3 regions of the Shewanella psychromarinicola genome follow, and region 1 is predicted to be linked to each of the others. Evidence: predicted binding sites of a transcription regulator. Region 1 holds the regulator's gene; each other region holds the start of a gene.

What was found. Region 1 encodes sigma-54, which starts transcription at its own class of promoters, with help from an activator protein. Its sites were predicted from a motif close to GTTGGCACGNNNNTNGNNT; they were not measured.
Region 2: a site for sigma-54 is predicted at 9,051-9,069, ahead of EGC80_RS11630 (flagellar hook-length control protein FliK). Genes of this name have one in related genera too.
Region 3: a site for sigma-54 is predicted at 4,860-4,878, ahead of EGC80_RS13950 (nitrate reductase). Genes of this name have one in related genera too.

The regions. Positions count from the first base shown of each region.
Region 1 is NZ_CP034073.1:1,833,180-1,844,221, forward strand. It holds gene EGC80_RS07915 (ABC transporter substrate-binding protein) at 1-474, opposite strand, end outside; gene EGC80_RS07920 (transposase) at 1,530-1,781, opposite strand; gene EGC80_RS22410 (hypothetical protein) at 1,801-1,953, opposite strand; gene mgtE (magnesium transporter) at 2,476-3,840, opposite strand; gene EGC80_RS07930 (HPr family phosphocarrier protein) at 4,306-4,581, opposite strand; gene rapZ (RNase adapter RapZ) at 4,598-5,464, opposite strand; gene ptsN (PTS IIA-like nitrogen regulatory protein PtsN) at 5,461-5,904, opposite strand; gene hpf (ribosome hibernation promoting factor) at 5,907-6,194, opposite strand; gene EGC80_RS07950 (RNA polymerase factor sigma-54) at 6,220-7,704, opposite strand; gene lptB (LPS export ABC transporter ATP-binding protein) at 7,847-8,578, opposite strand; gene lptA (lipopolysaccharide transport periplasmic protein LptA) at 8,575-9,156, opposite strand; gene lptC (LPS export ABC transporter periplasmic protein LptC) at 9,143-9,703, opposite strand; gene kdsC (3-deoxy-manno-octulosonate-8-phosphatase KdsC) at 9,700-10,266, opposite strand; gene EGC80_RS22535 (KpsF/GutQ family sugar-phosphate isomerase) at 10,269-11,042, opposite strand, start outside.
Region 2 is NZ_CP034073.1:2,650,015-2,661,056, reverse strand. It holds gene EGC80_RS11675 (cytoplasmic protein) at 155-520, shown strand; gene EGC80_RS11670 (acyl-CoA thioesterase) at 651-1,019, opposite strand; gene ltaE (low-specificity L-threonine aldolase) at 1,242-2,252, opposite strand; gene tpx (thiol peroxidase) at 2,299-2,892, opposite strand; gene EGC80_RS11655 (mechanosensitive ion channel family protein) at 2,959-3,792, opposite strand; gene EGC80_RS11650 (OmpA family protein) at 3,818-4,465, opposite strand; gene EGC80_RS11645 (peptide MFS transporter) at 4,998-6,467, shown strand; gene EGC80_RS11640 (response regulator) at 6,884-8,005, opposite strand; gene EGC80_RS11635 (MlaA family lipoprotein) at 8,071-8,850, opposite strand; gene EGC80_RS11630 (flagellar hook-length control protein FliK) at 9,194-11,042, shown strand, end outside.
Region 3 is NZ_CP034073.1:3,165,482-3,176,523, forward strand. It holds gene fabG (3-oxoacyl-ACP reductase FabG) at 1-271, shown strand, start outside; gene acpP (acyl carrier protein) at 435-668, shown strand; gene fabF (beta-ketoacyl-ACP synthase II) at 831-2,072, shown strand; gene EGC80_RS13935 (acyl-CoA thioesterase) at 2,192-2,680, shown strand; gene EGC80_RS13940 (NAD(P)-dependent oxidoreductase) at 2,697-3,572, shown strand; gene cctA (tetraheme c-type cytochrome CctA) at 3,980-4,315, shown strand; gene EGC80_RS13950 (nitrate reductase) at 4,918-7,707, shown strand; gene cobA (uroporphyrinogen-III C-methyltransferase) at 7,707-8,618, shown strand; gene EGC80_RS13960 (glycosyl transferase) at 8,611-9,789, shown strand; gene EGC80_RS13965 (ANTAR domain-containing response regulator) at 9,777-10,469, shown strand; gene nirB (nitrite reductase large subunit NirB) at 10,694-11,042, shown strand, end outside.

The DNA of each region.
Region 1 (11,042 bases):
TTGAGTTTTATTATACATAATCAGTAAACTATCGAAAAAAAACTCACTAGCACTGCTTTTTACTATCCCTACGCGGACGTTGGCTAGATTATTCAGCTGATGATATTTTTGCGGTACTAGGCTAAGTAATTTGAGATCGTTATCTGATTCGACAAAACTGGCTAATACGGAAAAGTTTGTTTGTTTAAAACTATTAAACATCACCACAGTTTCAGAGGCAGTGGCGAGATCCACTTGTTTATTGAGCAGCGCATTGAAGCATTTCACCCCACCATCTAATCTAACTAACTCAATATTAAGATTATTACGCTTAAAATAACCTTGTTGTTCGGCAATAAAAAAGGGTGCAGAAAGTGGCGTATTAGAAACAGCAATTTTAATCGGACCCTTTGCGGCTAAGGTCTTGATGGATGAGTTTTGATTAAGATCACAACCCGCAATGCCAATCGCGATTAGGCTCCAAAAAATAATCATTAACACTTTGTGCATAAGTGAGATTTCAGTCAAAAGATAAATAATGTTAAGTGTAGTTAATGTATTATTTTTTGTGAGAAATATTGGTCAATATAATCGTTTTTTTTTAATATTATCAATTAATAACGGAAATACTAAGCTTCTTGTTAATCATTAATTTACTAAGTAAAGTGATTCATAGTGGCGGCCATTGTGAAAATAAATATTATTTACCATTTAATTCAGATACTTATTTGTTAAATTAGTGAGACGATCACTGATGGACACCGAGCCATAACGGCTATATTTCGGTTAAGCTGTTTTATGCATGAGCAGAGAATGAATTCGATTGGTATTACTCCGACTAAGGTTAACTTATGAGTATGAAAAAGCCCCAATGCATCCTTTGCATTGGGGCTTTTGTTTGCATAGTTTATTTATATTTATATTATTATTTATGCTGCGGTGGTATCACCACCCTAACGCAATCATTGAGTATCAATTGAAGCTTTAGGGCGTTGCTCAAGCTCATTATTATTATTTGGCTTTGAGCTATCAGCCAAAGGCTGAAATAAAAATGACGTTATTGGCTATTACATCTGGGGAACCAATAACGCCTGAACTGTCAATAAAGCGGCAAGGATGCAAGTATTTTGCGCTTATTATTAGAATGTTTGTTGCTCTGTTATCAACTTGCTGGGGGACGAGTTGCTAACACTATCAAACATCCTTGCCAAAACGGTTTTGATATTTAGCTCTGTTAATGGTGACAATCGCGCCGTCAATGGCTAAAGCTAAAACACCTTAATAAAAATGACGTTATTGGCTATTACATCTGGGGAACCAATAACGCCTTAACTGTTATGTTAGCCGGCTTCCTTAACGACTAACGGTGGAGCAATAAAGCGGCAAGGATGCAAGTATTTTGCGCTTATTATTAGAATGTTTGTTGCTTTGTTTTCAACTTGCTGGGGGACGAGTTGCTAACACTATCAAACATCCTTGCCAAAACGGTTAACTGAATTTCCAGTCATTATGGCTTAAGATAGTTTAAACGCTATCTCAAGCGTATATGCTTAGCTTGCCATCGTATGTAACTGTTGACTTAGCTGAGTGATTTTTTGTTGTAAATGGGCTATTTCTGACACGATAGCGCTTTTGCTTCTCATTTGGCGAAGATCATTACTTCTTACCCATTGGTAAACGGTTTTAGCTGATACACCGTATTGCTTTGCTACATCAGACAATAATCTGTTATGGTTTTTGACTTCATCAATTACTTGTCTTTGTAATTCCACTGGATACTGTCTCGTATTTGACATATTCATCAAATAACCTCCTGCTGATTTATTTATGTTTGCCTGAGCGAGTTTCAACATCATCCCACTGGCTGCAACCGAGATGCGCTAAGAAAAAAATATTTTGTCGGCATTGTTGAACGATATTATTGAGCATGATACTGACCGATTTAATCTGACGACTTAAGTTAATTTTCTTCATCGCTATCTCCTACAACTACAATGGAATGCTTTACAATAAAACTACCTCTTAGTGGGTATGAGTTGTTATATGGAAACTTTGTGCCAACGTTGTAGGAAAATTTAATCTGTTATTTATCAAGTATTTAATATTTTATTGTCAATGGGTTATTACTTACCTATTGGTTAGTTTGGTGCAATTGCACTAAATTGGTGAAAGATGCTATGGCGATTATTTATCGCTGAAGTGGTCGATGCTGCACAGTATGGATGACCAATATGGCAGCAAAAGGTCATCTTAATGACAAGATGAGCAAGGCGTTATAGTCGAATGAGTTATTCCGAGTGGATGGTTTAAAAAATCATACAAGGAGTGGGTTTGATGATATGGCTTTAATGGACGTCATCTTGGTAAGTGATCCGGGCGTGAAGACGCATGTTAAACAGGCTAGCGATGTATGGCGGGGGCAAAGTCGTCCGGGGAATTGCGCTAGAGTTTGCAATTTCACTGGACGACATGGTGTGCACCAATCAAATGAATGAGCTAGTGGATTAAGAACAATGTGGCTAGGCCTAAAAATGCAAATAAGCCAACCACATCTGTCACCGTGGTTAATACCATGCCACCGGCTAATGCTGGGTCAATATTTAACTTTTTTAACATTATTGGAATAGTGGCGCCAGCAAAGCCTGCAACCGTCATATTAATCAGCATAGCACAACCAATTAACCCTCCTAACGCGATGTCATCTTTCCACAGCCATACTGCAAAAAATACCAATATAGACCACATTAAGCCGTTTAATAATCCAATGCTGAGTTCTTTACCAATCAACCAACGTGAGTTACTTTGGCCAATATGCCCAAGTGCAATACCACGGATCACCAGTGCTAAGGTTTGATTACCGGCAACCCCGCCCATACTCGGAACTATGGTCATTAAAATCGCGATGGTGGCAAATTGCTCTAAGGTGCCTTCGAACATGTTACTGACAGACGAGGCAAGTAACGCAGCAAATAAGTTAATCGTTAACCACAGGGAGCGTCTTAGCGTACTTTTTAGCACTGGGCCAAAGGTATCCTCATCATCATCCATCCCTGCCATCCCCATCATTGAATGCTCGGCATCTTCGCGGATCACATCGATAATGTCATCGATGGTGATCCGGCCAAGCAATTTTGCTTGGCTGTCGACGACTGGGGCGGATAGCCAATCGAGTCGTTCAAATTTTTGGGCTACATCTTTATCAGACATCTCAACCGGAATACTTTCTAACTCTGTGTCCATAATGCTTCGGACGGTTACGCTTGGATCGCAGGTTAATAAATCGACTAATCTTACTCCGCCTAAAACATGATCTTGACGGTCAACAACATATAAGGTGTCGGTAGTATCGGGTAAGTTTCCCCGTTGACGTAAATAACGTAATACCACTTCGATATTGACATCGGGTCGTAAGGTGACGGTATCGGTGTTCATGATACTGCCTGCCGTATCATCAGGATAGCGCAGTGCTTGTTCTACTCTATCCCTGTCCTGGCTGCGCATTGACTTAAGTACTTTCTTGTAAACACCATCGGGTAAGCTGCGAAGAATATAGGCGAGATCATCTGTGTCCATACCTATTGTGGCCTGGGCGAGCTTTTCTGGTGTCATGCTGCTAATGAGTGAATCTTTAAGCTCTTCACCTAATTCGTCAAGAATTTCACCCGCATATTGTTGGTCAATGAGTTGCCATAACACTTGTCGATTTTTGGGCGGTGATGATTCGAGAATTAGGGCGACATCGTTAGGTGACATGGTGTGCAACATGTTACGAGCATGAACAAACAAACCACTGTCTAGCGCTTGAACGAGTTGATTGAGGCGTTGTTCGGTTATCTCATTATCTAGGTACTCTTTACCCATATATCTACTTCCTATTCATCATACTTATATCATAAAGTATGTAATCATTCTGGGCTGCTCAGGTTTTTCTGTTTAAGGCGTATTGGTGCAATAATCGTTGTCTGCTTGTAAGACAATGTAACGCCGAAATGGGATACTTGAGTCGTTTCCTCTGGACGAAATTATGCATGGTCTACGCTGCTATACATCATATTGACGGACGACTGCACGGATGCAGAGTCATACTGGATCCGTTGCTGAAAGCGGCGATATCTGTATTATGTTAAACGCTAAACTCCCGCAGAGTGAACTGATACTTAATCAGATGGGTATCAACTGCGTGAGATAAACCTAAGGGCTAATATTATCGAGGGACTGATGTCTACCGTTGAGCATCAATGTCGTGACAGTTTGGTTAGGCCACGTGTAATAAGAATAATAGTGGATTAAAAAGTGAGTGACTCGCGAATCGTACTCTTCACTGATTTAGCAAGATTCATCAAATTTAGCATTAATCAGATCACACACTGCATTTAATGCTACTTCGGCATCTGGACCCTTTGCGGTCACGGTGATCATTTTTCCTATTCCACTTTCAAGCATTAACAACCCAAGCACACTTGCGGCACTGGCGTTTTTTTCGCCCTGAGTTAAGGTGATGTTCGCGTCAAAATCGGCGGCTAATACCGCGAGTTTTGTTGCTGCACGGGCATGTAATCCTAATTTGTTGGAAATGGTAACTTGGCGTTCAAGTTTGATCATTCATGCAATCCTATGCTCACTTAGCGGTGAGTTCACTTATACTTAATTCTCTGTGGCGAGCATTAACAGTGTGTTTACTGCCTTGCCTAAATCGTTTTGCTAATTGGTCTGCAATATATACCGAACGATGCTGGCCACCCGTACAACCAATCGCGATAGTCAGGTAACTGCGATTGTTACGTTCTAGGTGTGGCATCCAGGTTTCAAATAGGTTTTCAATTTGCCAAATGAACTTGTTGACCAATGGCTGACGCCCTAAAAATTCTTGTACGGGTTCGTCTAATCCTGTCAATGGGCGCAATTCTATTTCCCAGTGTGGATTGGGCAAAAAGCGTACATCAAACATAAAATCCGCTTCAGTCGGCATGCCGTGCTTAAAGCCAAAAGACTCAAAGTTAATGACCAATTCTTTATCGACACTGCCTAGTAGTATTTGCCTAACTTGGTCGCTTAACTCGTAGATATTTAGCGCCGAAGTGTCAATGTAATGGTCAACAATTTTTGCGGTAGGCTCAAGTAAACGGCCTTCTAATTTGATCGCTTCTTGCAGTGAAATATGATTTTTAGATAACGGGTGCAATCGGCGTGTTTCGCTGTAGCGTTTAAGTAACACTTTATCATTGGAATTTAGAAAGAAGCTGATAATTTCAGTGTCATGTTCAAGTAGGGCTAATTGGTCTTGAAGCACTTTGCCTTGTTCAGCAATGTTGCGGACATCAACACTAATCGCAACTAAATCATTACTGCCCTTGAGCTGAGCGAGTAATGTGCCAATGAGGGGTAGAGGCAAATTATCGACACAATAATATCCTAGGTCTTCTAATACTCTTAAGGCAACGGATTTCCCTGAACCTGAACGTCCCGATACTATGACAAGTTTCATGCAGTTATAACCCGATAAAGTTCTGTTGCGTTGTGGCTTTTGCGAAGCTGTTTCAATATTTGCTTATCGCTGAGCTTTTTAGCCATACTCGATAACGTGCCTAAATGTTGTTGGCACTGGTCTGCAGGTACTAACAAAGCAAATAAAATATCCACGGGCTGCTTATCAATTGCATCAAAGGCAATGGCTTCTTCACATTTAACAAATATCGCGATGGGGTGATCGATGGTCGTTAATCGACCATGAGGTATCGCAATGCCATTTCCTATACCTGTGCTACCCATTTTTTCTCTCGCTAATAGGCTTTCAAAAACCTCTTGCGAAGACAGGGTTGGATACTGGGCAGCGACTAAATTGCTGATGAGTTCCAGTACTTTTTTCTTACTGCCCGGTGTGGCACAGGTAGTGCATTCCGGCTGCAGAATGGTACAAAGTTCCATCGTTAGTGTTTTGTATACTTCTCTTTGTGTTTAATTACCTGACGGTCGAGTTTATCGATCAGGGCGTCTATTGCAGCATACATATCAGTATTTTCTGACATAGCAAAAATCTCTGCGCCATTAACGTGGATTTTGGCTTCTGCTTTTTGTTGTAATTTGTCTACATGGAGTACAACGTGTACATTATGGATCTGATCGAAGTGTCGTTCAAGCTTTGAAAATTTACCATTAACATACTCACGTAAAGATTCAGTTATTTCGACATGACGTCCAGTCAGATTTATATCCATAGAAAATCCTCCACAACCTTGTAGGTTATAAACTCTTACGTTGGTTTGAGGGCGGGATTAGCATTGCTTCTCGGTATTTTGCAATCGTACGACGAGCAACGTTTATGCCTTGTTCTGCCAGAAGTTGAGCCATTTTACTGTCACTCAATGGTTTTTTCTGGTTTTCTGCGGCAACCAGCTTTTTGATAAAAGCACGAATTGCTGTTGATGAGCATTCCCCGCCATCGTCAGTGCTGACATGGCTAGAGAAGAAGTACTTTAGTTCAAATAGTCCACGTGGGGTGTGCATATATTTTTGTGTGGTGACTCGTGAAATTGTCGATTCATGCATTTCTACTGCTTCAGCAATATCATTTAGCACCATAGGTTTCATGGCTTCTTCACCGTATTCAAAGAAGCCTTGCTGAAATTGCACAATGCAATTTGCCACTTTGAGTAGAGTATCATTGCGGCTTTCGATACTTTTAATAAACCATTTAGCCTCTTGCAAATGGCCTCGAATAAATTGACTGTCAGACTGATTTTTACTGCTTCTAGCCATGGCGGCGTATTGCTGATTAACGCCAATTTTGGGCATATTGTCTGGGTTTAACTCTACAACCCAACGGCCATTTTTCTTTAGTACCGTGACATCGGGAATAACGAATTCGTCATCGGTGGCGGTGATCAATAAGCCTGGACGAGGATTGAGTGATTGGATTAGGGTGATGGCGTCACGTAACTCATTTTCTTTTAGCTTAGTTTTGCGCATCAATAATCTAAAATCACGCCCAGCAATTAAGGTTAAATAGTCTTTGATTAGCAAACGGGCATTATCGATATGGGGTGTGGTGTTAGAGAATTGCGCTAATTGGATCAATAAACATTCACTTAAATCACGTGCAGCAACACCAACGGGATCAAAGTGTTGAATTCGTTTTAATACAGCTTCAACTTCATCTAACTCAACATTTTCGTCACCCATGGCTTCGAGAATATCGTCGGTACTTTGGGTTAAATAACCGCGTTCATCCACGGCGTCGATGATCGCTGTGGCAATGGCAAGATCGGTCTCTGAAAAGGGAGTGAGATTTTTCTGCCATTCTAAATGTTCATACAGACCTTCGGTGGTTTCACCTTGAAACGGCATGTCATCATCGCGCATGCTAGCACTACCTGAACCTGACATCGGCGAGGCGGTGTACACTTCATCCCATGTAGTATCCATGGCTAAATCATCCATGGTTTCTTTGGTCATAGATTCTGCTGTGTCGACTGTTGAGGTGTCTTTTTCAATATTGACAATGCTGTTGTCACTGAAGTCTGTATCAGCTTGGTCGCGATTTTCTTTTACGGGGTCTTTTGCTTCAGAAAACTCATCTTCTATTTCAAGTAATGGATTTGAATCCAATGCTTGTTGGATTTCTTGCTGTAGCTCCAATGACGATAATTGCAGTAAGCGAATGGCTTGCTGCAATTGTGGGGTCATGGTTAAGTGTTGACCCATTTTAAGTTGGAGTGACGCTTTCATTTACCGCTTATCCCTAGATGATTTCCATAAAAGTGACAATTTATAAAACTGTAATGGATTGTCACGTACATCAATGATGTTTAACGCTGTTTAGATATCGTTCAATCAAATGAGTTAGATAGACTAAAGGCCCGTAAAGTAACTATAGCTTGAATTGTTCACCTAAGTACACCGCCCGAACTTGTTGATTGCTCAATACCTCATCAGGTGTGCCTTCGGCAATTAAATTACCTTGGCTGACGATATAAGCTCGCTCACAGACATCTAACGTTTCACGTACGTTATGGTCGGTAATTAATACTCCTAGACCTCGGCTTTTAAGTTGTTGAATGATTTTTTTTATGTCGATGACAGAAATCGGATCAACACCAGCAAAGGGCTCATCGAGTAGAATAAATTTTGGATTGGCGGCTAAAGCGCGCGCAATTTCAACACGACGACGTTCACCACCCGATAACGACATGCCTAGGCTGTCTCGAATATGGGTAATATGGAACTCTTCTAATAGATGCTCAAGCTGTTCAATACGTTGGTTTGTACTGAGTTCTTTGCGGGTTTGCAACACGGCCATAATGTTGTCATACACTGTGAGTTTACGGAAAATACTGGCTTCTTGTGGTAAGTAACCAATGCCTTTGCGAGCTCGCAGATGCATGGGATCGTCAGTGAGATCGTCATCATCAATTAAAATTCGACCCTTATCACTTTTCACTAGGCCGACAACCATATAAAAGGTGGTTGTTTTACCTGCACCATTGGGGCCTAAAAGCCCAACAATTTGGCCTGTTTTAACCGTTAAACTGACATCTTTAACAACTTGACGATCTTTATAGCTTTTAGCCAGATTTTCAGCGGTTAAGGTTATTTGGGTCATGGTTTGATCTGCTTTTTAACTGGGATTTCAGGGAGTTTTTGCTTTGGCGCAGACTCGTCTTGGAAATTCTCAGGTTGAATAATGGTGATAACCCGATCTTGCCCTGTGCCCGAACTTTCAGCAATAAGCTCTTGCGCATTGATGTTGTACTTAATTCGATTACCGGTCACTTGGCTACCCGATTGATTAAGTTTGGCATTACCTGTCAATGTTAGCGTGGTAGTCGCAAGGTCATAGGATATTTCGTCGGCACTGGCAGTACCAATTTGACCGTCATCTAATTCTTGTGAAAACGTCGCGGGTTTGCCAGTGGCGATAAGTTTCTTACTGGTGCTGTTTTCGGGGGTAAACGCCCGTAATTCATCAGCATTGATATTAATACTGCCTTGGACAATCTTAACCGGACCATTAAAAATGATTTGGTTATTTTTTATGTCAGCAAATTGGCTAACCGCAACAATTTTTAATTCTTGTTTCAGATCACCTTGTTTCGCCATAGCAGGCAAACTCAACAGGCAAAGTATGCTGCTCAATAACATAACATTGGCGCGAGTGTGGAGACGATTAATGTGGCTCATATGTTCCTTCTACCTGGCTCAGTAGCGATAATTGTTGCGAATTCAAGTCAGCATGTAGGCCTAAGCCTTTAATAATAAACCCTTTGCCTTTGATATACACCATCTCTTGTGAGGTGCCTATCATAGTGGTTAAGTCTACCGTCACCGCTTGGGTACTCAATGACTGCAGGGGTTCTTCTATATCAATGGCATCAATAATAACATTGTTTTCTAATATGACTTTGCTGGTGTTTTTATTCAATTGTCCTCGATCTGCACTTAATTGCCATTGTGCTTTACCATTTTCAGGGTAAATGAGGTATATCGGTTTGGTAAAGTGAGTGATGTCACTTGAAGCATAATGCTCCATGTGCTCGGCGCTGACTCGACTTTCGACAAAACCTTGTTGATTGAATTCCGTGGTGCGTAGGTTATCTGCAATAAAGTCAGGGCGCTCAATACCAGGTACTTTCACCGAGTCCATTTCACTGCGTTTTATTTGTGCTTGCCAGTACAACATAAAAGCAAGACCAAAAAAAGCCACAATACTTAGGGTGATCCGATTCATATACTCATTCCATGAGCACTGGCAAATTTATCTTGGCTTAAGAGTAATAAGTCAGTCAGTTCTCGCAAAGCTCCATGTCCGCCGTTTAAGGTCGTTGTCATGTGACAATGTCGTTTTACAAACGGATGACCATCGCCGACACACACGGAGAGACCTACGGCTTTCATTACGGGCAGATCAACCATGTCATCGCCAATGTAGGCTACTTGTTCGGCGCTTACATTATACAGCGACATAAGTTGCTCAAAAGGTTCAAATTTATTATCAATGCCTTGATAAATATGTTTGATTCCTAATCCGGTCATTCGGGTTTCGACAATTTTTGATTGACGACCTGTAATGACGGCAACATGAATATCGCTAGTGAGAACTGAGCGTATACCGTAGCCATCGCGAGTATGAAAGGCTTTGAGTTCTTCGCCAGCATTACTGAGATAAATACGTCCATCTGAAAAGACCCCATCGACATCACAGATTAACAGTTTAATTTTCTGAGCTCGCTGCCAAATATCATTACTGATAGGGCCGTAAAATCCTTGGTGACACGAGGTTGATTCTGACATGATTAAATGACTCCAGCTTTAACCATATCGAGCATGTTTAATGCCCCGATCGGTTGGTGTTTTTCATTGACGACAACCAGTCCGTTGATGTTTTTTTCATCCATGATTTGTAGCGCTTGTGCAGCTAAAATACCCGTGGGGCAGGTCACACAGTTTTTGGTCATCACCAGGGCTATCGAAGTGGTACGAAGGTTCACTTCGGCATCGATGACCCGGCGTAAATCACCATCAGTAAAAATACCCACTAGTTTGGCTTCATGGTTGACTACCGCCGTCATGCCAAGGCCTTTTTTAGATATTTCATAAAGCGCTTCAGTAATACAAATAGCATCACTGACGATAGGCAAATCATCGCCTTTATGCATGACATCGTCTACTTTTAGTAATAATTTTCGCCCCAATGAGCCACCAGGATGTGATAAGGCAAAGTCATCACGGGTAAACCCTTTTGCTTGCAACAATGCAATGGCTAATGCATCACCCATTGCTAGCGTAGCAGTGGTGCTAGACGTCGGCGCTAATCCTAACGGGCATGCTTCTTCTTGTACTTCAATGCATAAATGAATTTTAGATAAACGCGCCATGTTAGAGTCTGGTTTACCTGTTACGGCAATAACAGGCACGCCCATACGTTGAATCACAGGCATTAACGTGAGTATTTCGCTCGATTCACCTGAATTGGAAATCGCCAGTACAATATCGTTCTTAGCCAATGCGCCTAAATCACCATGACTGGCCTCACCAGGATGAACAAAAAATGCCGGCGTGCCGGTACT
Region 2 (11,042 bases), 820 kb from region 1:
TAGCGTTTAATGTAAAAAACCAACAATGACAACAGCTTATTTTTAATTTAGTAAAAAGTGATGCTTAGATCTAAGTTCTTGAAATAAGGATTGACCAATATAAAAAATAAGGTCTATGATGAAAACACTTAGATAGCGAATAGGTAGGTAAGCAATGACAGCAATTACTCATATATATAATTACACCGTTCGATGCCCGCATTATAAAGAAAACGAACAACCTGCAACATGGCTCAACCATATCGAAGTAAACCAATCTTGTGAAATTGCACTAGACCGTATCACTAAATGGCACAATATCTCCGGCACTAAATCATTCGAACTAAAAGATTTTGTTGTTAGAAAAGCCGATAATGAAGAAGCTTATTTTGCTATGCAAAGTAGCCGCCTTAAGCACGATGGTCATGCCCTTGTCACCTTTAAAATCATTTTAGACGACTGCTGCCAAAATGCCTCTCCTAATGAAATTATGGAGCATTTAATCGATGATTATCAACAACGTATATCAAAAATCGAATAATATAGCGAGTGTATTTCCCGTTAACATTAAGGAGCTATTATAGCTCCTTATTTTTATGCTTTTTTGCTGGTTCAACTTAACAGTCCCAGTCACCATTCTCTCTCGCCTATCATAGCAACAGTCAACGCAATTAAGCGGCATTAGCACGCGCACCATGCGGAATGGGTAAGCCCTTTTCATTCACGTTAACAAACACTATCTTATCGATAAAGGCAATCGGCGCATGATTCACTTTATTACGTATTTTACAACGAACCGTCACAGAACTTTGCCCTAGGCTCACCAACTCAAATCCAAACTCAATGATGTCACCGGTTTGTGCCGACGCCATAAAGTTAATTTCAGATATCACTTTGGTAATGGGAAATTTACTGCGCATTTGGCAACTGGCAAAAATAGTGGCTTCTTCGTTTAACCAGCTTAATAGTTGACCACAACATAAACTCTGACCACTATTGAGATGAACAGGCATAACGATATGACGTGAGAAATATTTCATGGTGACCTCATTATCTGACTCATTAATTTTGCGGCGGTAGGTATATACCTCTAAATTATTAGCAATGATCAAGCCAAGTATATTAGCCTTTAATAATCATGTAGATAAAATAAATATCCAATAAAAACACCACTAGAACGCCCAAAACAAATGCACCTTTGCACCAAAAAAGTAAAGGCCACACTCAGTGCGGCCTTTGATAAATTGATTTACTTTCGATGATTAACCAATAACCTGCTTAACCGTATTCACAAAAAAACTGATGTCGTTGGCGGTAATATCTTTATGAGTCACTAAACGTAATTGACGACTAGGGCTAATAATAATGCCTTTGTCTGCCAATGTAGCCGCAAACACTTTAGGGTCAATATGTTCTGCTAATGTGGCGAATACCATATTGGTCTGCACTGAGCTAACATCGACAGTAAATTCAGTCATTTCGGCCAATAATAAAGCCAAAGTGTTAGCATTGTGGTGGTCGTCGGCCAAGCGGTCGACCTGCTCAGTTATCGCTAACTTAGCTGCCGCAGCGATAATACCTGCTTGGCGCATTCCACCACCGAGCATTTTACGCCAACGTGTAGCTTTACCAATTAGCCGCTCATCGCCTAACAGAATCGAACCTATCGGCGCGCACAGGCCTTTTGATAAACAAATTGATACTGAATCAAAGTATTGGGTAATATCGGCAATGGCAATGCCCTGTGCAACCGCAGCATTAGCAACCCGAGCACCGTCTAAATGGATTTTAAGACCACGATTAAACGCAAGGCTTTGTGCTTGGGCTAAATAATCTTGGCTTAATACCTTACCGCCAATCGTATTTTCTAAACTCAATAACCGAGTTCGAGCAAAATGCACATCATCAGGCTTAATCGCAGCTTCAATATCACTCAGTAAAATGCTGCCATTGGCTTGGTTGTTCAATGGTTGAGGTTGAATACTGCCTAATACTGCCGCCCCGCCACCTTCAAACTTATAGTTATGGGCTTGTTGGCCACAAAGGTACTCATCTCCGCGATCACAATGGGACATTAACGCCAGTAAATTAGCTTGGGTGCCAGAACTCACAAACAAGGCCCCATCAAAACCAAACATCTCTGCAGCCATATCTTGTAAGCTATTGACGGTAGGGTCATCACCATAAACATCATCACCGACCTCTGCTCTAGACATGGCTAAACGCATTGCTTCTGTCGGTTGGGTAACCGTATCACTTCGAAAATCAATCATGCTGCATCTTTATCCTCATTACTCAATATTCGCTGAAACGACGCCACTACTTCGCCGCTGATGATATTTCGGTTAATGCCGCTAAAGCAGCATCATAGTTAGGATGATCACTGACTTCATTCACTAACTCTTGATACTTCAGCATTCCTTGGGCATCAATGATAAAAATAGAGCGCGCTAACAAACCACGATCTTTGATCAACAAACCGTACTTTTCACCAAAGTCACGCCATACTGAATCTGATAAGACTTTAATTTTATCTATATTTTCGGTTTGGCAAAAACGCTTTTGCGCAAACGGTAAATCCTCGCTAATGGTCAACATCACCACTTCAGCATCAAATTTAGTAAACGCTTTATTAAACCGCTTCGTCTGCAACGCACACACCCCAGTATCTAAACTCGGTACTGCGCTAATCAGCACCGTCTTGCCTTTAAAGTCACTTAAACTAACTGGATTAAACTTTTCATCTACCACAGTAAATGATGGCGCGGCCATGTTGATGCTCGGCATTTTACCTTCTAAAGCAACGGGATTCCCCCCCATGGTAATCATGGTTTTTTCGCCTGCAAAACTGTGTGTACTTATAACAGATGAGGATAATAATGTAATCGCTGCAAAGGTTGAAAATAGCTTCATGGAAAACTCCTTGTATAAAAAAACCAGCATTTGCTGGTTTCTTAAAATATTAACTTGCCTGCAATATTATTTTGCTGGAACTTCTTTCACATGTAAATCCATTTGTGGGAATGGAATTTCAATGTCTGCTGCATCTAAGGCATTCTTGATTTGCTCAAGTAATAGAAAACGTGCAGTCCAATAGTCTGGTGTGTTAACCCACGGACGCACGACAAAGTTAATTGAACTATCAGCCAGCTCAGCGAGACCGATAAAGTAACCAGGATCTTTTAATACAAACTGATTGTTATCTAGAATATCCGCTATTACTTTCTTGGTGTTCGCGATATTAGCAGTATAAGATACGCCTATCGTTAAATCGATACGACGCTTTTCTAGAGCAGAATAGTTGGTGATAGTGCTGTTCATGATGGCTGAGTTAGGTGCAATAATCATTTTGTTGTCAGCGGTACGTAAACGGGTTGAAAAAATAGTAATCTCATCAACAGTACCCGCAGTACCAGCCGCTTCGATATAGTCACCCACGCGACATGGACGGAAAAGCACCATTAACACGCCTGACGCAAAGTTAGAAAGCGAACCTTGTAATGCTAAACCAACCGCTAAACCTGCAGCACCGATAACCGCAACCAATGACGCCGTTTGCACCCCAACTTGGCCAAGTGTAGCGACAATAGTAAATACAAATACCAAGGTCCACGCTAAGTTGGCCACAAATGAAACCACTGTAGTGTCGACTTTGCGATTGTTAAGTAATTTTGTGGTTAACCGTTTTGCGACACCGGAAAAATATTTACCGATAAGAAAAATAACAATGGCAGCGAGAGCCTTAAGACCATAGGTCATAAGAAATTCTGGTGCTTGTTGAATTAAACTGTCCAAACCTGCTAGGTCTTCCATTTTCAGTTCCTTTAAAATAGTAAAATCACTCTGCCAAAATAATAAACTCTACCCGCCGATTACGCTGACGACCTTCTATCGTGGCGTTATCGGCTACCGGCTTGTAGTTACTCCGCCCAATAATCTCAATCGACGTGGGTTGAAATTGGTACTCATTGACCAGCAAGTCTTTAATCGTAGCAGCACGTTTTAAAGACAAGGCCTCGTTAACCGCATCACTGCCAACATTATCAGTATGACCATCTAAACGAATGAGCACTTCTGGGTGTTGCTCAATGTATTGCTGTACCCTAACCAATGTTGGTCGCTGAGTTAACAACACCGCTGATTTGTCGAAATCAAAATACACAGGTTGGAGTATAGACCCAAAACAATCTACTGCTACAGAAACGTCTCGCTGTTGACGACATTGCTCAGCAATAAGTGCCGCATTATTGGTTATTGTTGCGCCTAATTCTGCTTCATCAAACTCACCATCATCTTCGGCATCTTCATCAACAATCAAAAACTCACTATCAATACAACCATTTGCCATAACAACACTGTTAGTTGGAGTATCATTACAAGCATCTTTTTTATCTGGTACACCGTCAAAATCGGTATCAACCCAAGCTTGGGCTGTGTAGATAAAACATCCCATTAAGATCAATGTCACCGTTCGAATGATAGCCATAAACACCTCTTCGACACGACATCGAAATCTGTTAATAATTCATATTTTAACTCTTTATTGCATAAATTAAAAGACAACACTTTATAATCAATACCTTGCGAAAAATGGCTTCAGTAGAGTGTTATTAAAGCATGATATTGATATTGGCTCGATGCCAATAAATCTTATTAAACCCGAACTTACCAGTCAACAAAAACAAAACAAATCATTAACGCGCCTCTAGGTTACTTGATTGCTTTGACACAATTTATAACAAGCTTAACCTCTCTGTTCCCCGCATTAACATTGACTTTATCGCCTTGGAAAGGGTATACAAGGTTAGCTTTTTGATGTTTGGTTAGCATTTGACATCAAACAGACATTATTTATTATAAAAAATAGACAATAAAGTTGCTCAGTATTGCATCATCTTGTTTAAATGCCCGTTATTTCGGGCTTTAACTGATTTAGCAATCATAGACAACTCTCACAACAATTATTTCTGTGACGATATTTCCTCACAGGCAATCGCAAGCTTAAGGTGGAAGACTTAATGAGTGACGCAAAACCTCAAGGTACACTGTTTGGACACCCTAAAGGGTTGTTCTTACTCTTTACAACAGAACTATGGGAACGTTTTAGTTACTACGCTATGCGCGCCATTTTGGTGCTTTATCTTGTTGATAGAGTACAAACTGATGGTGGTCATGGCCTCGGCTGGTCACAAGCTGATGCTATTTCGCTATACGGAACATTCACCGGCTTAGTATTTCTTACGCCGCTTATCGGTGGCTGGTTAGCGGATGCCTATTTAGGTCAACGAAAAGCCATTTACATTGGTGGTTTTTTAATGGCTGCAGGCCAATTCATTCTGGGTACACCTCATGCGTGGGTGCCAGGAATGGATATTGAAATGTTTTATCTAGGTTTAGGAGTACTTATTTTAGGTAACGGCCTATTTAAGCCAAACATTTCAACTATGGTGGGTGATCTATACGCTCCAGGCGATCATCGCCGCGATGGTGCATTCACCATCTTCTATATGGGCATCAACGTAGGTGCATTCTTGTCGGGTATTATTGTCGGGTTTGTAGTAGCCGCTTACGATGGTAACTTCCAAGCAGGCTTTATCTGCGCCGGTATCGGTATGATTTTAGCACTGATAATCCAATACCTTTTCGCCCAAAAACTCTTGGGTGACATTGGCACGGTTCCCGCAGCTAAAGCTGAAAAACTCAAGAATGAAGCTAAAGGTGAAGTCCGCAAAGAGCCGTTAACAAAAATTGAACGTGACCGCATTAAAGTTATTATGGTGATGGGCTTATTTACCATCATATTTTGGGCTGGCTTCGAACAAGCTGGCGGCTTAATGAACCTATTCACTAACGATTTCACTGATCGTATGATTGGCTCTTGGGAAGTACCGACCACTTGGTTCCAATCACTTAATGCGATGTTCATTGTTATTTTTGCTCCAGTGATAGCCGCTATTTGGATCCGTCTTGGTAAAAATGAACCTAACTCTCCAGTTAAATTTGCTTTAGGTTTGGTTTTACTCGGCGTCGGTTTCTTATTCATGATTGGCGCGGTGTTAGAAATGGGCGGCGATGCTTCAGCTAAATCAAGCATGTGGTGGTTAGTAGGGGCTTACTTCTTCCATACCATGGGTGAATTATGCTTATCACCCATTGGTTTGTCTATGGTGACTAAACTTGCTCCACTGCGTATCGCATCATTAATGATGGGTACTTGGTTCCTCTTTATTGCAGCGGCAAATAAACTTGGTGGTGTTATTGGTTCATTAATCGGCCATGGCGGCGAAGTGGAAGACCAGCTAGCAAACGCGATGGCAATTTTTGCTGGGATCGGTATTACAGCGGTAATATCTGCAGTCATTTTATATTTCATGTCAAACAAACTTGTTGATTGGATGCATGGTGCAGAAACAAAAAATGAAACTGAAGAACAAGCTTTAGAAGAAGAAATTGGCGTCACGGCTGACCACGAAGCCATTAGACGTTAATCCGTTTTGATGTAACAGCTATTCCCACTAAAAATCCCCTCCAAGTTCACTTGTGAGGGGATTTTTTATTGATAAACTAGGGCGCTGCTAGAGGCTATAAAATCTTAGCAAGAGCCTAGAGCGCTACGCTGCTAGGACGCTACGCGGCTAGAGGCTATAAAAGCTAAAAGCCTAGAGCGCTGCTAGGATGCTATAAAATCTTAGCAGCGAAGCAACACTAGCAGTGACAAGCGATATCAAGCGATGACGAGCGATCACAAGCGATGACGAGCGATGACGAGCGATCACAAGCCAAGAGCTTAGCCGCGAGACCGCTTTATCCGTGAGCGCAGCGTTCGCTTGTTATCGCTCTTGCCCGCTTGATTAGCAGCGAAGCTGTTCTTAGCAGTGACGAAGTGGCTTGGGTATATCCCACATTACTTACAAGCCAACTGAATAAAGCCACCCGCCTTGATATCTGATTGATAAACTAGGCCCGTATAATGGTCCTCAAGTAGTTTTTGTTTATGCTCATAATAATTGGTACCGATACAAATTTGTTCATCCCGTAATAAGGTACGAATTTGCATACTCGGCTTACTCCAATGCGCACTACCAAGAGGTGCGGATTCGGGCAATGCCAAAGGCATTAGGTTATTACCATTGCGTAAATAACACCTTAGCCCTTTACCTGATTGTCCTATTGATAATAAATAGCGAGTCAAATCGATGCACACATAAATAATATCCGTACTAATATGCAACCCAGATTTCACCATACGATCATTAAGATAAGACAGCATACTATTGGGCTCGATTAAGGTATTACTTAACCCATTTCTAAACAGCTTAAGTTTTTGATTAATAAAGCTGCGCAATAATACACAGCCAAAAGCAGCACTATTATCTTCAGGAAAAAAATGCGCCATATACATCACTAAGTGATGATCGCCCACCATAGTCGAATCGATAAAGTAAGCACTAACATCATTATTTTTAAACAGACTGTAATTAATATCCGCTTTAGGATAATAAATATGCGACGCAGGAAATAATTGCTGCTGAACACTTTTGGCAGCATGAGAATTTTGCTCAAGGAGGTATAAATTATCAGTGAGCTCTTGGTAAGATAAATCATTCATTTCTTGTAAATGCGATTGCCCTGATGCATTCATCGGCGTAGCGGCTGAATGCATCGCTTGAACGATTGCTTGTTCAATAATGAATAAGTCAGCAATAGGCTTAATCAGATAGTCACTGGCACCGAGGCGCAATGCATCTACAACATCAGACATCACATCATTACCAGAAATAACAATAGCGGGTATAGCAGGATTAATAACTTGCATTTGCTTAAGCATAGACAAACCATCAAGGCCTGGCATGCTTAAGTCAGCAATAACAATATCAAAGATAGCATGGGAAAAAAGGGTTATGCCTTCATTTCCATCACATGCTTGTTGAACCCGAGCACCTTGCTGCTGTAAAAAATCAGCAACGACATGGCGAAATATCGGGTCATCTTCAACAAAGAGGATCTCGACATCAGTTAGTGCCATACAACAACCTCACAGACATACAACACCCCCGCAGACATAACTGTCGAGGAGCCTGTATGCCTCGACTATTCAAGCTCATCTAAATACTCATCAAGTAACTCATCATCTGCTTGAGATGATGGAACATCACCATCAAAAACTTTGTAATCCATATGCTGTAAATAGGCATTTTTTACAAAAGCATAAGGATCAAGAGCATTGTCTAATAATCTTTCTTGATCAATGGCTTTAGAGCGGGCATCCAAACCTTTTAAGCCCCATTTTAGTACTGACTGCCACATCGTTAATTCCGATAAAGGAAAGTATAGACCATCCACCCAATCAGAGGCGATTTCTCTTGTCACGATTGGGCCATAAAATGGTGCCATAAAATAAGGACCATTTGGCGTACCATAATAACCTAACACTTCGTTGAAATCGTCTTGTTTGCGATGCATCCCCATCATGTCAGCAACATCCACTAAACCCAGTAAGCCTATGGTGGTATTAACCGTAAAACGCCCGCCAGCATTAGCTGCCCACTTCCACTTACCTTGGAGGGTATTATTCACTAGAGAGCTAGGCTCTTCTAAGTTATAAACAAAATTATTGACCCCTGTTCTTACTGGGTTTGGAACATAATTTTTATAACTATGAGCGACTGGGCGGATAATATATCTGTCTAAAAGCAGATAGTTAAAATCCCACATTGTGCGGTTAATCCCTTCAAATGGATCGAGAGGATCATTATATTTGAACTCAACCGCAGCGAGTGTTGATGTGTCAACTTGAGGTGCTTCGGCTTCGGCATACACTGGCATGCTAACAGCAACGATCACCTGAAGTAATATCCATTTATACTTCATATAACTCTCTTTAAAATAACAAAAGGTCTCACTCAACAAACTGCCATTTCTATCTTTTTATTAAAGCAATTTTTGTTCAAGTCGATATAATTTAGCAAGCAAATGTTAGGCTGATATCTTACAATATTTAACAGTCAGTCCTTGCTTATACGTGTCTGTTGCCAGCAATCGTTCATTATCATGGTAATTAAACCATATGAGTTGCCCCAATAATGGTAACAGGGGGCTAAGGATAGTGCGCCTTTTGACAATATCAATCAAAAAATTGTAAATGAAGTTGATATTCTTCACTGACATCTTGGTTGATTTCGATAGATAAACATATTCGTTTGATAGGATTTATATGACAGTGCCAACAACGCTTCCCAAAAAAGCGGTTAATACCGACACATTTAAACCTGCTGATGCAAGTCAGAAACCGCTGTCAGATCGTAAACAAACTCAAACTGATAGCGCTTCTTTGCCTGTGCAAACGTCAAATGAAAAATCCGTTTTATCCACGTCATCTTCCACAAAATCAGATTTAGCCCCAGTATTACTAGCGGTCAAGGTTTTGCAACCACCAGCAAGCGCACAAGTCAGCATCACCATTGAAAATCAACACTATCAACTAAACAAAACCGCTGAACTGCAAAAATTATTACAACAAACAGCCCAAGTCGTGATTGCAAGCGATCAAGCTAAACTTTTGGCACGCGCCGCGTCCAGCGTAAATCAGCCCCAGGGCCAAGTCGAAGTCATTAATAACCCAGTTCCTGCGCCAACACCTCTGACGGCTTCAGCGGGGTCAACCATCACATCGCCAGCCCAAACGGTCGCGACTCAATTAGTGCTTTTAGCACAACCCATTCAGCTTGCCTTACCACAAGCGTTTGAGGAACTAGCAAAACAAAATGGTGTTTCAACACAACAGCTTACAACGTTAGCAACAAGGCCTCAAGGTTATCCACTGCCTACAGCCGTAATAGACCAAGACCAAAATCAACTAACGTTTGCCGGTGGCACAAGCATCAAACTATCACCAAATACCGCTCTACATCCGGGCCAATATTTAGCCAAAGTCGTGGTGCAACAGCAGCAACTACAACTTGCTCTAACACCCGTCATTGCAGAAGTAAGCGTAAATTTAACTAAACTCACAACAACGCCGCAAGCAGCCCTGTCGCCTCAAGCGACAAACATCATCATCACTAAAAATGAACCGGCACAAATCCTCAGCCAGTTTCTAAAAAAACTAGAATCAACACCATTGCCAAAAATTGATAATGCGATTAAAGGAAATGATAGCCAACAAAAAGTTCCCTATGGATTAACTGCGTCTTCGCCAAAAATAGCCCCCGATAGTCGCGCAGTAAAAACAGCGGCAACGGTAACACAGCAACAAAGCCAATCCACACTATCGGCACAGCAAGCGAGTCTAACCAAAAACACTAGCAACATGGCACCGCAGGCAAATCTAGCCAACACCACTAGCAACACGGCACAGCAAACTAATCTAACCAACACCACTAGCGCCAATACGGCACCGCAAGCCAGTCTAACCAACACCACTAACGCCAATACGGCACAGCAAGCTAATCGACCCAACACTACCGCCAACACGGCACAACAAGTCACGCTACCGATAACATTATTAGCGCAACAGCACACACCCAAGGCTAATACCGCACCCGCCATCCTAAATAGCGCGAAAAATGAGCTACCCAACACGTTAAGTAGCGATCCAGCACCAATAGAAGTATTGAATAAAGCCTTATCAAAAGCAGGTGCGATGCCAATAAAACAGCAGCTAGCTCAACAAATTCCTCATAATCTCGCCAGCGAACTGTTTAAACACTTACCTCAAATAAGCCCTCACCCATTAAGCGCATTAAGCGATCCGGCATTACTCAGCAGTGAACTGCACAGTTTAGCGGCGCTAAACCTCGCCCACACCTCGCTGAGTCATTCAGGGAGCTCACACCCCTCACCACTCTTTTCTGGTAGTGCCATCACAACCCTATTCCAATTACTATTAGGGGTGAAATCAAAATCAACAGGGGCGGGGATCAGCGAAAAACTTCAGGCCCACTTTGCGCAATTGCAACAACGGACCTTGAGTAAACTCAGCGCTAATTCAGGATTATTAGCGGCATTAGACAAGCTAGGTGGCGCAGACTCGATGGCACAATTAGCAAGTAGTATTGCACTTT
Region 3 (11,042 bases), 1.3 Mb from region 1:
AGCGGGTTTGATTGGATTTACAAAATCTCTTGCAAGAGAGGTTGCATCTCGTCAAATAACAGTGAATGCTGTTGCACCTGGATTTATTCAGACAGATATGACAGATGAGCTGACAGTAGAGCAGCAACAAGCTATCATGTCGCAAGTTCCGATGGAACGATTAGGGCAAGCACAAGAAATTGCCAATGCAGTATTGTTTTTGGCCTCGGATTCAGCCGCTTATATCACAGGCGAAACATTGCATGTGAATGGCGGCATGTACATGGTTTAAGAGCGATAGGTAGGCAACTACCTTCATTTGAGTCAGTGTTAGTGACAATTCAATGTTATTTTTTGTGGTTAGACCACAAAATCTAAGCTTGCATTGTTATCTAATTCGAATAAACTACTCGCAATCTTACGCAAGTGCGTAATTTGAATAGGAAAGAAAACTAATGAGCAACATCGAAGAACGTGTAAAGAAAATCATCATCGAGCAACTTGGCGTTAAAGAAGAAGACGTTAAATCAGCTGCTTCTTTTGTAGACGATTTAGGCGCAGATTCTCTAGACACTGTTGAATTGGTTATGGCTCTAGAAGAAGAGTTTGACACCGAGATCCCTGACGAAGAAGCTGAAAAGATCACTACTGTTCAAGCAGCGATCGATTACGTTTCTAAGAATCAGTAATCAAGAATTCACAAAAACAGGCGGCATTTATGCCGCCTGTTTTTGTTTAAAGCATTTGTAAACGCTCGTTCCATTTAATTGCATTAGAACATCCTTCCTTATACTTCTTTATCTATATCGCAATAATGGCATCGTGGCAGATTTTATTTAAAGGTGAATATCATGTCTAAACGTCGTGTCGTCATCACAGGTCTTGGCCTCGTGACTCCAGTAGGTAATGATGTCGAGTCTTGTTGGAATGCCTTACTGGCTGGTAAGAGTGGTATTGCTCCCATTACCAAATTTGATGCCAGTGGTTTTAATACTCGTTTCAGTGGCTCAGTAAAAGATTTTGACGTCGAACAATATTTAACGAAAAAAGATGCCCGTAAAATGGATTTATTTATCCAATATGGCATAGCTGCAGGTATTCAAGCAGTAAAAGACTCTGGCCTAGAGATGAGCCAAGAAAACCCTGCTCGTGTGGGTGTTGCTATTGGTGCCGGTATGGGCGGTATGTGGTTAATTGAGCAAGGCCATTCGGCATTACTCAATGGCGGACCACGCAAGGTGTCGCCTTTTTTTGTGCCGAGCACCATTATTAATATGATCGCCGGCCACTTGTCAATTATGTACGGTATGACAGGGCCCAATTTTGCGGTTACCACAGCTTGTACTACCGGTGTGCATAACATTGGTTTTGCCGCTCGGACTATTGCTTATGGTGATGCCGATGTTATGGTCGCCGGTGGTGCTGAAGATGTCACTAGCCCATTAGGGGTTGCTGGTTTTAGTTCAGCTAAAGCATTATCTACTCGTAATGACGACCCAACAGCAGCAAGTCGCCCATGGGACAAAGACCGTGATGGTTTTGTCATTGGCGACGGTGCAGGTGTCATTGTGATGGAAGAATATGAACGAGCTAAAGCACGTGGCGCTAAAATTTACGGCGAGCTGGTTGGTTTTGGCATGAGTGGTGATGCATTCCACATGACATCACCACCGAGTGATGGCGCTGGTGCTGCGGCGGCTATGGTCAATGCCATTAACGATGCACAAATTGAAAAAGAGCTAGTGGGCTATATCAATGCCCATGGCACATCAACGAATGCAGGTGATAAAGCCGAAGTGGCTGCGGTGAAATCTGTGTTTGGGCCACATGCCTATGATGTATTGGTGAGCTCGACCAAATCAATGACCGGTCATTTACTCGGTGCTGCAGGTGCTGTTGAAGCAATCATTACTTTGTTGGCATTACGTGATCAGCATATTCCTCCTACTATTAATTTAGACAATCCTGATGAAGGTTGTGATTTAGATTTTGTCGCACACACTTCTCGTCGTCATCAATTTGATTACGCATTATGTAATTCATTTGGTTTTGGTGGCACCAACGGTTCATTATTGTTTAAAAAAATCAATTAATGATAGTGACATAGATAAAAAGCGCCGATGGCGCTTTTTTTGTATGTTTAAGCTTTTTTTGGATTAAGACAAAGTGTATCGTTAATTTCCGATACATCCTGCGATGACTTGGAGGCTTTATGGCCGGTATAGATAGAAAGCTTACGTTACGTTTTTTGGCTGAGCCTGCAGATGTCAATTTCGGCGGTAAAGTACACGGCGGCGCCGTAATGAAATGGATCGATTTAGCGGCTTACGCTACCGCTGCAGGTTGGAGTGGTAAGTATTGTATTACCGTCTATGCAGGGGGTATTCGTTTTGTTAAACCCATTCACGTTGGCCATATTGTTGAGGTGACGGGTAAAGTGATTTATACCGGCAGCACATCTATGCATGTCGCAATTGATGTTAAGGCTGGCGATCCTAAAGATTCAGAGCGTTATCTCACGACCCATTGTATTGTGATTATGGTGGCGGTTGATGATGAAGGCAAACCCACCTCGGTACCTGAATGGATCCCAACGACAGCCGACGATATTCATTTACGTGATACAGCATTACGTTTAATGGACATGCGTAAGCGTATTGGCGCCGAAATGGAAGCTCACGTTAAACCTTCAGTAGCATAAATAAAAGGGACAAATCATGGCCAAGGTAGCATTTATTGGGTTAGGCGTTATGGGGTATCCTATGGCGGGACATTTAGTTAAACAGGGTCACGATTTGACCGTGTATAACCGAACGGCCAGTAAAGCTCAACAATGGGTTGAGCAGTATGGCGGTCGACGCGCGGATACACCAAAAGCCGCGGCTAAAGGACAAGACATTGTGTTTACCTGTGTGGGTAATGATGATGATTTACGTCAAGTGGTATTGGGTGATCAAGGCGCCATTCACGGTATGCATGCAGGTGCTATTTTGGTCGACCATACCACAGCTTCAGCCGATGTCGCGCGCGACATTGCCGCCCAATTGACCCCACAAAATATTGGCTTTTTAGATGCGCCTGTTTCAGGTGGCCAAGCGGGTGCTGAAAATGGTGTGTTAACCGTGATGATGGGCGGTGAACAGGCTGATTTTAATACGGTTAAACCCGTTATTGATGCATATAGTCGCTGTGCTGAATTGCTTGGACCTGCAGGTTCGGGTCAGTTGACTAAAATGGTCAATCAAATTTGTATTGCGGGTGTGGTTCAAGGCTTAGCTGAAGGACTTCATTTTGCAAAGAGTGCGGGTTTAGATGGCTTAAAAGTCATTGAGGTCATCAGTAAAGGTGCTGCACAAAGTTGGCAGATGGAGAATCGTTATCAGACTATGTGGCAAGGTCAATATGATTTCGGCTTTGCTATCGATTGGATGCGAAAAGACTTAGGCATTGCCCTAGATGAAGCTCGCCGAAATGGTAGCCATTTACCTGTCGCGGCATTAGTTGATCAGTTTTATTCTGAAGTTCAGGCGATGAAAGGCAACCGTTGGGATACTTCTAGTTTACTCGCTCGTTTAGAAAAATCTCGCAGTTAATATCAACAAAGCATTATTATAAATGTGATAGCTCAACGATAGCCCCAACATTAGTCGGGGCTTTTTATTGGCGCCAACCCAACTTAAATTAACCATGACTACATTAGCTATCATTGGTGGTAAGTCGGTTTGTTGACTAAAAACCATTGCGTTACATGATGTGGCGCACATACTCCAAATGTTAACGCTGCTATTATTACCTAATCTATATTAATTTTGCTTAAAGTAGATTGATTAGCTACGTTTATATTACCATTCAATTTTCGATTTTTTTATGAATTGTTTTTATGAATTGTTGATAAATAAAGTTGTTGAGTAAACCCTTAAGTAAAGTGTCGTACTGCAGTGTGATGATCCGCGTCAGATAAAAAGAATGCGGGCACACACTAAAATTGGAGGAATGAAAAGTGAGCAATAAATTACTAAGTACATTGTTTGCGGCCGGTTTCGCGGTAATGATGATGTCTTCTGCATCATTTGCTGCTGATGAGACCCTCGCTGAGTTTCATGTTGAAATGGGTGGCTGTGAAAACTGTCACGCTGATGGAGAGCCATCATCAGATGGTGTATATGAATTTGAACAATGTCAAAGTTGTCATGGTTCTCTTGCTGAAATGGATGATAACCATAAGCCGCATGATGGTATGTTAATGTGTGCAGATTGCCACGCACCACATGACGCAAAAGTAGGCGAAGTACCAACGTGTGATACATGTCATGACGATGGCCGTACTGCAAAATAAGCTATCTTGATAGCTGAAAAATACCGACTTTATGTCGGTATTTTTGTTTTTATTCTTTTAATAACTGACTAAAACCTTACATCTGTCTGCATAAATAAGCCTAACTTAACCTCAATCCGGTATACGGAGTGGGGTAAACCGATCGGGATCAGTCTATTTCAAGTCATAGATATAACTTGCCATTATTTTTGGTTAGCGAGGCGATGAGGGAGGCTTGTTTACCCGTTTGGGCTAAAGCCTGATGAATTTATTCAGCAAAAGATAGGCAGTGTTGCCACTCGACTTGCAGGCATTCCCATTGGTTACGCCTCTGCGTTGTATCAACTGACTAGAAAAAACTATTCCTACCTCAATATGCCTTGAGTTGATGATTTGCTTATAAGGGATGAAACAACAAGGTAATACCTCTTTATAGGTATTAAAATCCCTTTATTTTCAGATAGATGCGCAACAAAAGTGCGCAGGCCTGCACTTTTGTTGCACAAATATTGCGGTTATCAATCTAGACGGTTTTTATTTCTATTGTAAATCAGTAAGTTAATTTTTTGGCACAGCTTTCGCAGTAGTTAACTATGAAATAATCAAGGTGAAAGGGTAGATGTATGTCAAAGATCCAATCGAGTTGTGCTTATTGTGGTGTCGGGTGTGGCGTAAGCGTGTCACCGAACAAAGCGGATTGGACTGATATAAATACAGCTGATTTATCATTAGTGGGTGATATCAATCATCCTGCAAATTACGGTCATTTATGTGCTAAAGGTGAACGCTTACTCGACAGTTTAGATCAGCCCAATGTGCTACGTTATCCAAAATATCGTTCAGGTAAACCCCTTGATTGGAATAGTGCGAGCACCTTAATTGCTGATACTTTTGCACAAACCATTGCTGAGCATGGCCCCGGCTCTGTTGCCCTTTATCTTTCAGGGCAATTACTCACTGAAGATTATTATGTCGCGAATAAGTTCGCCAAAGGTTTTTTAAAAACGGCTAACATCGATACTAACTCTCGTTTATGTATGTCGTCAGCGGTGAGTGCAATGCAACGCGCTTTTGGTGAAGACGTGGTGCCAGCTTGCTTTGATGACCTAGAGCAAGCAGAAGTCATCGTGCTGGTGGGTGCTAACACTGCTTGGACTCATCCGGTGCTTTTTCAACGAATATTAGCGGCTAAAAAAACCAATAATGCCCGTTTAGTGGTTATCGACCCGCTATCAACCGCGACAGCTAAACAAGCGGATTTACATTTAGCGATTACCCCAGGTGCCGATTTAGCATTATTTCATGGCTTACTGGGTTATTTAGCCGATCAAAATTGTGTTGATCACACTTACATTGCAGCACACACCGAGGGTTTTGATTCTGTTGTGTCCGAGGCGCAACAATTAAGTGCCAATTTAGCCGAACTCGCAAATCAAGTGGGAGTATCTGTTACTCGTCTTACTGAGTTTTATCAATTAGTGGCGGGTCATAAAAAAGTACTTACCGCATCTTGTCAGGGAGTGAATCAATCAACTATAGGCACAGATACCACCAATGCGATGATTAACTGTCATCTTGCCTTAGGTCAAATTGGACAAATAGGCAGTGGATTCTTTTCGTTAACCGGACAACCTAATGCTATGGGCGGCCGTGAAGTCGGTGGTTTAGCGAGCCAGTTAGCCTGTCATATGGGATTTTCAGCACCTGAACGTCAGCTATTAGCTGATTTCTGGCAAACCGACAGCGTAGCCGAACAAAAAGGCTTAGCAGCAGTAGAGATGTTTGATGCCCTTGCCGATGGCAAAATTAAAGCGATTTGGATTATGGGTACCAACCCAGTGGTGTCGTTACCTAATAGTGAAAAAATTGCCAAAGCCTTAGCCGATTGCCCCTTTGTAGTGGTATCTGAAATTAGCCCAGACTCAGATACCGCCAAGCTTGCTGATGTGTTATTGCCAGCGCAAGGTTGGTCAGAAAAATGCGGTACTGTGACCAACAGTGAACGCACCATTACCCGCCAGCGTGGGTTTATTACCCCCAAAGGTCAAGCTAAAGCTGATTGGTGGGCTATGAGCCAAGTGGCCAAAAAAATGGGCTTTCACGGATTTGATTTTGAAGATAACGCCAGTGTTTTCAACGAATTTTCAGCCATGTCTGCTCGAGTAAAACAGCAGTTTCCTAACAAAGTATTTGATTTAACTGGCTTAGCCGACTTATCAAAAGGGCAATATGATGCGTTACTGCCAACACAATGGCCTATTGCTTCTGCTACGCAAATAGGCCAGCGAGGCGGGCGAGTTTTCAGTGATGGTGTGTTTGCCACTGCAAGTGGTAAAGCGCAATTTGTCGCGCCAGCGCCTGTTAATCCATCAGAGCAGTCGTTAACCAACAACACACTGTTATTAAACAGCTGCCGTAGTCGCGATCAGTGGCATACCATGACTCGCACCGGACATATCGCCAGTTTACGAGCCAGCATTCCTGAGCCTGTTATTCATTTACATTCATCACAGCTGCGTGATTTCTCGTTAATCGACGGTGGTTTGGTGCGAATTCAATCAGCACTGACCCCGCACTCAATGGATGCCAATGCGACCATATTGTCGTCAGCCTTCACTGTGGCACGCGCCGTTGTCGATGACGATATGCCAGCCAATGTGGCATCGATGTCGATGCATTGGTCGGCGCAGTTCTCTATGACCAAAGGGGTGAATCAGGCGTTAGATGCCCGTGTTGATCCAATATCAAAGCAACCAGGATTTAAGTGTCAACCAGTGATATTAAGCCCCGTTCTACTTGCGCTGCAAGGTGTTGTTTTTGGTCAACACGACTCTTCTGCTCACGGGCTATGCTGGCAAGTTGCACAAACGCTGGAGAACGGAGTGTGTCATCACATTGGTTTTACAGATACCAACGACGGTTTTGCCTACCAAGCGACAGCCTATTCACTTAAATGGACCTTAACGGTAGATGGCCAGCCTTTATATATCCAATGCAATATGGATAAAGGATTACTTAAGGCATTAAAAGTGTTGTCTCACACTCAAGTGAATGTGGGCTTAAATCAGATGAATACGTTTATTGGCAAGCCTGTCGACAAGCAGTTAATGAAGTTGCTACATCAGCAAATTAAAGCCGGTAATAGCCCGTTAATCTGTGCTTGTACAGGGGTATCCGAAGCGAGCATTAACGACGAAATCAATCAACAATTTAACGACCAAGTGATGGGTGACGGTTTAGCCAACATCAGTTTTCAACAGGCATTAGATAGCACTCAATCATTATTAGGTTGCGGGCGTCAATGTGGCAGTTGTCACAGTGAAGTAAAGCAGTGTGCCAAGCAAAGTTGGCTGGATGCATTATCGTACACCGAAATTGAACATCAACATGCAGTAGAAGAGGACGTTGCCTAATGAATAGCGTAGACGCAATGATAAAAGGTCATCAGCCAATTAACTCTTTAGGCTGTCTTACTGATGGATTACCTACAAGCGAACTGCAAGCTGGCGAAGTCGCCATTGTTGGCGCAGGTTGTGGTCAATTGGATTTGATGACCATTAAGGCGGCGCGGATTGTTGCCCAAGCCGATGCACTCGTGTTTGACAGCCTTGTTAGCAGCGATATTTTAACCTTAGTGACGCCATCTTGTCAGCGCCACTTTGTCGGTAAACGTTGCGGCCAGCCCAGTGTTAATCAAGAAGATATTAATGCGTTATTACTGAGCTTGGCACAGCAAGGGTTTAAAGTGGTGCGCTTAAAAGGCGGAGACCCGCATATTTTCGGTCGCGGCTCAGAAGAGGCGCTTTACTTGGCTCAGCAGGGGATCCGTTCGCAGTTTATTGCCGGTGTTACCGCCGCGTTAGGTTGTGCTTCTAGCACAGGTATTCCACTGACTTTTCGAGGTATGGCTCGAAGTGTCACCCTGATCACCGGCACAAAAATGACCGATGCAGATAATGCAAATGCTCCTACGCAGTGGCAAGCATTGCTCACAGCACAGTCCACCTTAGTTTTTTATATGGGTAAAGAACAAGCGGCAAGCATCTCACTCGGGTTACTCGATACCCAATGCGCCGCTAACTTGCCGGTGGCTTTTGTTACCAATGGCGGTAGACCAAACCAAATTGTGACTTATGCAACCGTTGACTCTATGGCTGATGCTGCGTTGACTATTAAGGACTCTGGGCCAACATTAATCATTATTGGTGAAGTGGTCAGTGTCGGCCAACAGCTTAGTGCTTTACTCGACGATATTGATTTTGTTTCACCACAGCCAGAGTCACAACCACATTCTGAATATGAATGCGAGGTGCTATATGCCTAAAATTGGTGAGTTAACCCTGACATCAGTCGATGAATTTGATTTTAGGTTATTGATCAAAGCCTTGGGTAAGGGCGAAAAAGGCTCGCGGACGTTAACATTTGCTGAGGCCAGCTTATTACTTGAAGGTTTTGCTAAAGGAAAAGCCACCCGGGTACAGATGGCGAGTGCCATGATGTTAATGCGCGTTCGTGGTGAAACCACAGAAGAAGTTGCTGGGATGGTCGCAGGGCTACGTCATACATTAGATACTGGTTGGGGGACATTGGCGGTTGATATTGACTGGCCTGTGTATGCGGGTAAGCGTGAGCAGTTACCGTGGTTATTGTTGGTGGCTAAATTACTGGCAAGCCAAGGTGTGCGTGTAATGTTGCATGGCGACAGCCAAGCTTTACCCCATCGCCGCCATGTTGAATCTTGCTTAGCGGCAGTCAATATTGCTTGTTGTACTACACCACAAAGCGCTAATGCAGCCTTGCTATCCGATAACATTGTTTATGTATGTGCGGGTGATTTAGCACCAGTGTTAGATGAGTGCCGCCAGTTGCATCAAGAATTGGGTCTTCGTAGCCTTATTCAAACTGCAGCGCGGTGTATCAACCCAACTAATGCAGCGATCAGTCTGCGTAGCTACTTTCACCCCGGGTTAGATTATCTGCACCAAGGCATATGCAAAATCTTATTTGCAAAAGGTGAATACCATACCGGCAGTGTCGCGATTTTTAAAGGTTTACAAGGCGAAACAGAGTGTAATCCAAGAGTGTCGACCACGGTTACTGTCGTCAACGGACAAGCAAACACTATAGTGGTATCGAGCTTATCGATCCCCACATTATTAGAAGGTTTTTCTGGTGCGAAATTGGGCCAAGCCGAATTGTCTAGCGACATTCTTGCGCTGTTATGGCGCGAACAACAGCCTTTTTCGGCCAATAAACTCACAGAATTAATGTCGCGCACCATGATCGAGCAAGCGCTTAGCAGTATTCAGGCTACTTTGGCTGCGTTGCTGCTATTACTGAGCCGCCAGTCAGCTACGATAGATTCAATTAACGCAACGGCGATTACAGCAGCGCAAGCAGTCAGTTTGAGTCAACAATGTTGGGCAAACCGTTTTAGTACAACAGATAATCCACTAGATCAATGGCGGAACAAGGAGTGGTTATGCGCAGTTTAATCTTTTGCGATCAGAGCTTTGCGGCTGTACCTGTGGCCGATTGTGATCTGGTGCAGTATCAGACTTGTTTGGCGGCGTTTGGGCATGTCACTGTATTGACTTCGGTAAGCCAAGTTGAGCAACAATTACATCAACAAACATTTGATACCTTGTTGGTATTAACCGAGACATTACACAGTCAAATTCAGGGGCTGATCCAGCGTACATTAACGAGTAAACCTATGGTGATCGTTGTCAATGCCAAAACATGGCAACAGGCAGCGTTAACCGATTTGCTTGATTGTGGGCGCATCACTTTTATTCCGGATATGCTGACCGTTAACCGTTTAACCAGCGTGATCAGTTTAGCCCAAGCGCGTTTTAATGCCGCCAGTAAAACCTTAGCCGAATTTAAAAAGTTAGATGATGAAATTCGCAGTATAAAACTGCTCAGCCAAGCAAAGTTGATTGTAATGCAACAAGGGTTTGATGAAGCCAAAGCACACCACATTATTCAACAACAAGCGATGCAAAAAGGCTTGTCGGTGGCACAAATGTCGGCACAAATTATTGCAGTTGTCAGCAAGCAAAATACTTCGTTAGCAGTCGATACTTTAGCGGTGAACAATGATGGTGCGCCTCATTTTGGTGCGATTATCCCTAAGGCGGACATATTATCGTCTCAGCACAAAGGCTGCTAAGTTTTAATTATATATTAATCAAGTGATTATGGTTTTTTTGTTTGTTGGCATAGAGCCTGCAACATCACAGTATGATACTGAAAGTCGATAATGGTTTTTTAAACCATCAATGTTCAAACAATAAAATTTAAAAAATCGGAATAGTAACAGGCAATGGCGCCAACTCTTTAAGCGGAGTTGGCGCCATTTTGTTTTTTACGGTCCATGGCATGAAGGAGCAGGATATGGCAGTCTCAAAACCCAAGTTAGTGGTGGTCGGTAATGGCATGGTAGGTCATCACTTTATTGAGCAATTGTGTAGTTTAGGGCTCAATAAAACGTTTGATGTGCATGTGTTTGGTGAAGAACCCCGTCCAGCCTATGATCGAGTGCAATTATCAAAATATTTTGAGACCGGTAGCGCCGATCCGTTAATGTTAACCAGTGCGCAAGACTATCAAGATTGGGGCATTTCGCTGCACTTAAATACCCCGATCACCGCGGTTGATATTGCCGCTAAAACGGTCACGAGTGCCCAAGGGGGTAATTACCATTATGATCGACTCGTACTGGCGACCGGATCATTTCCGTTTG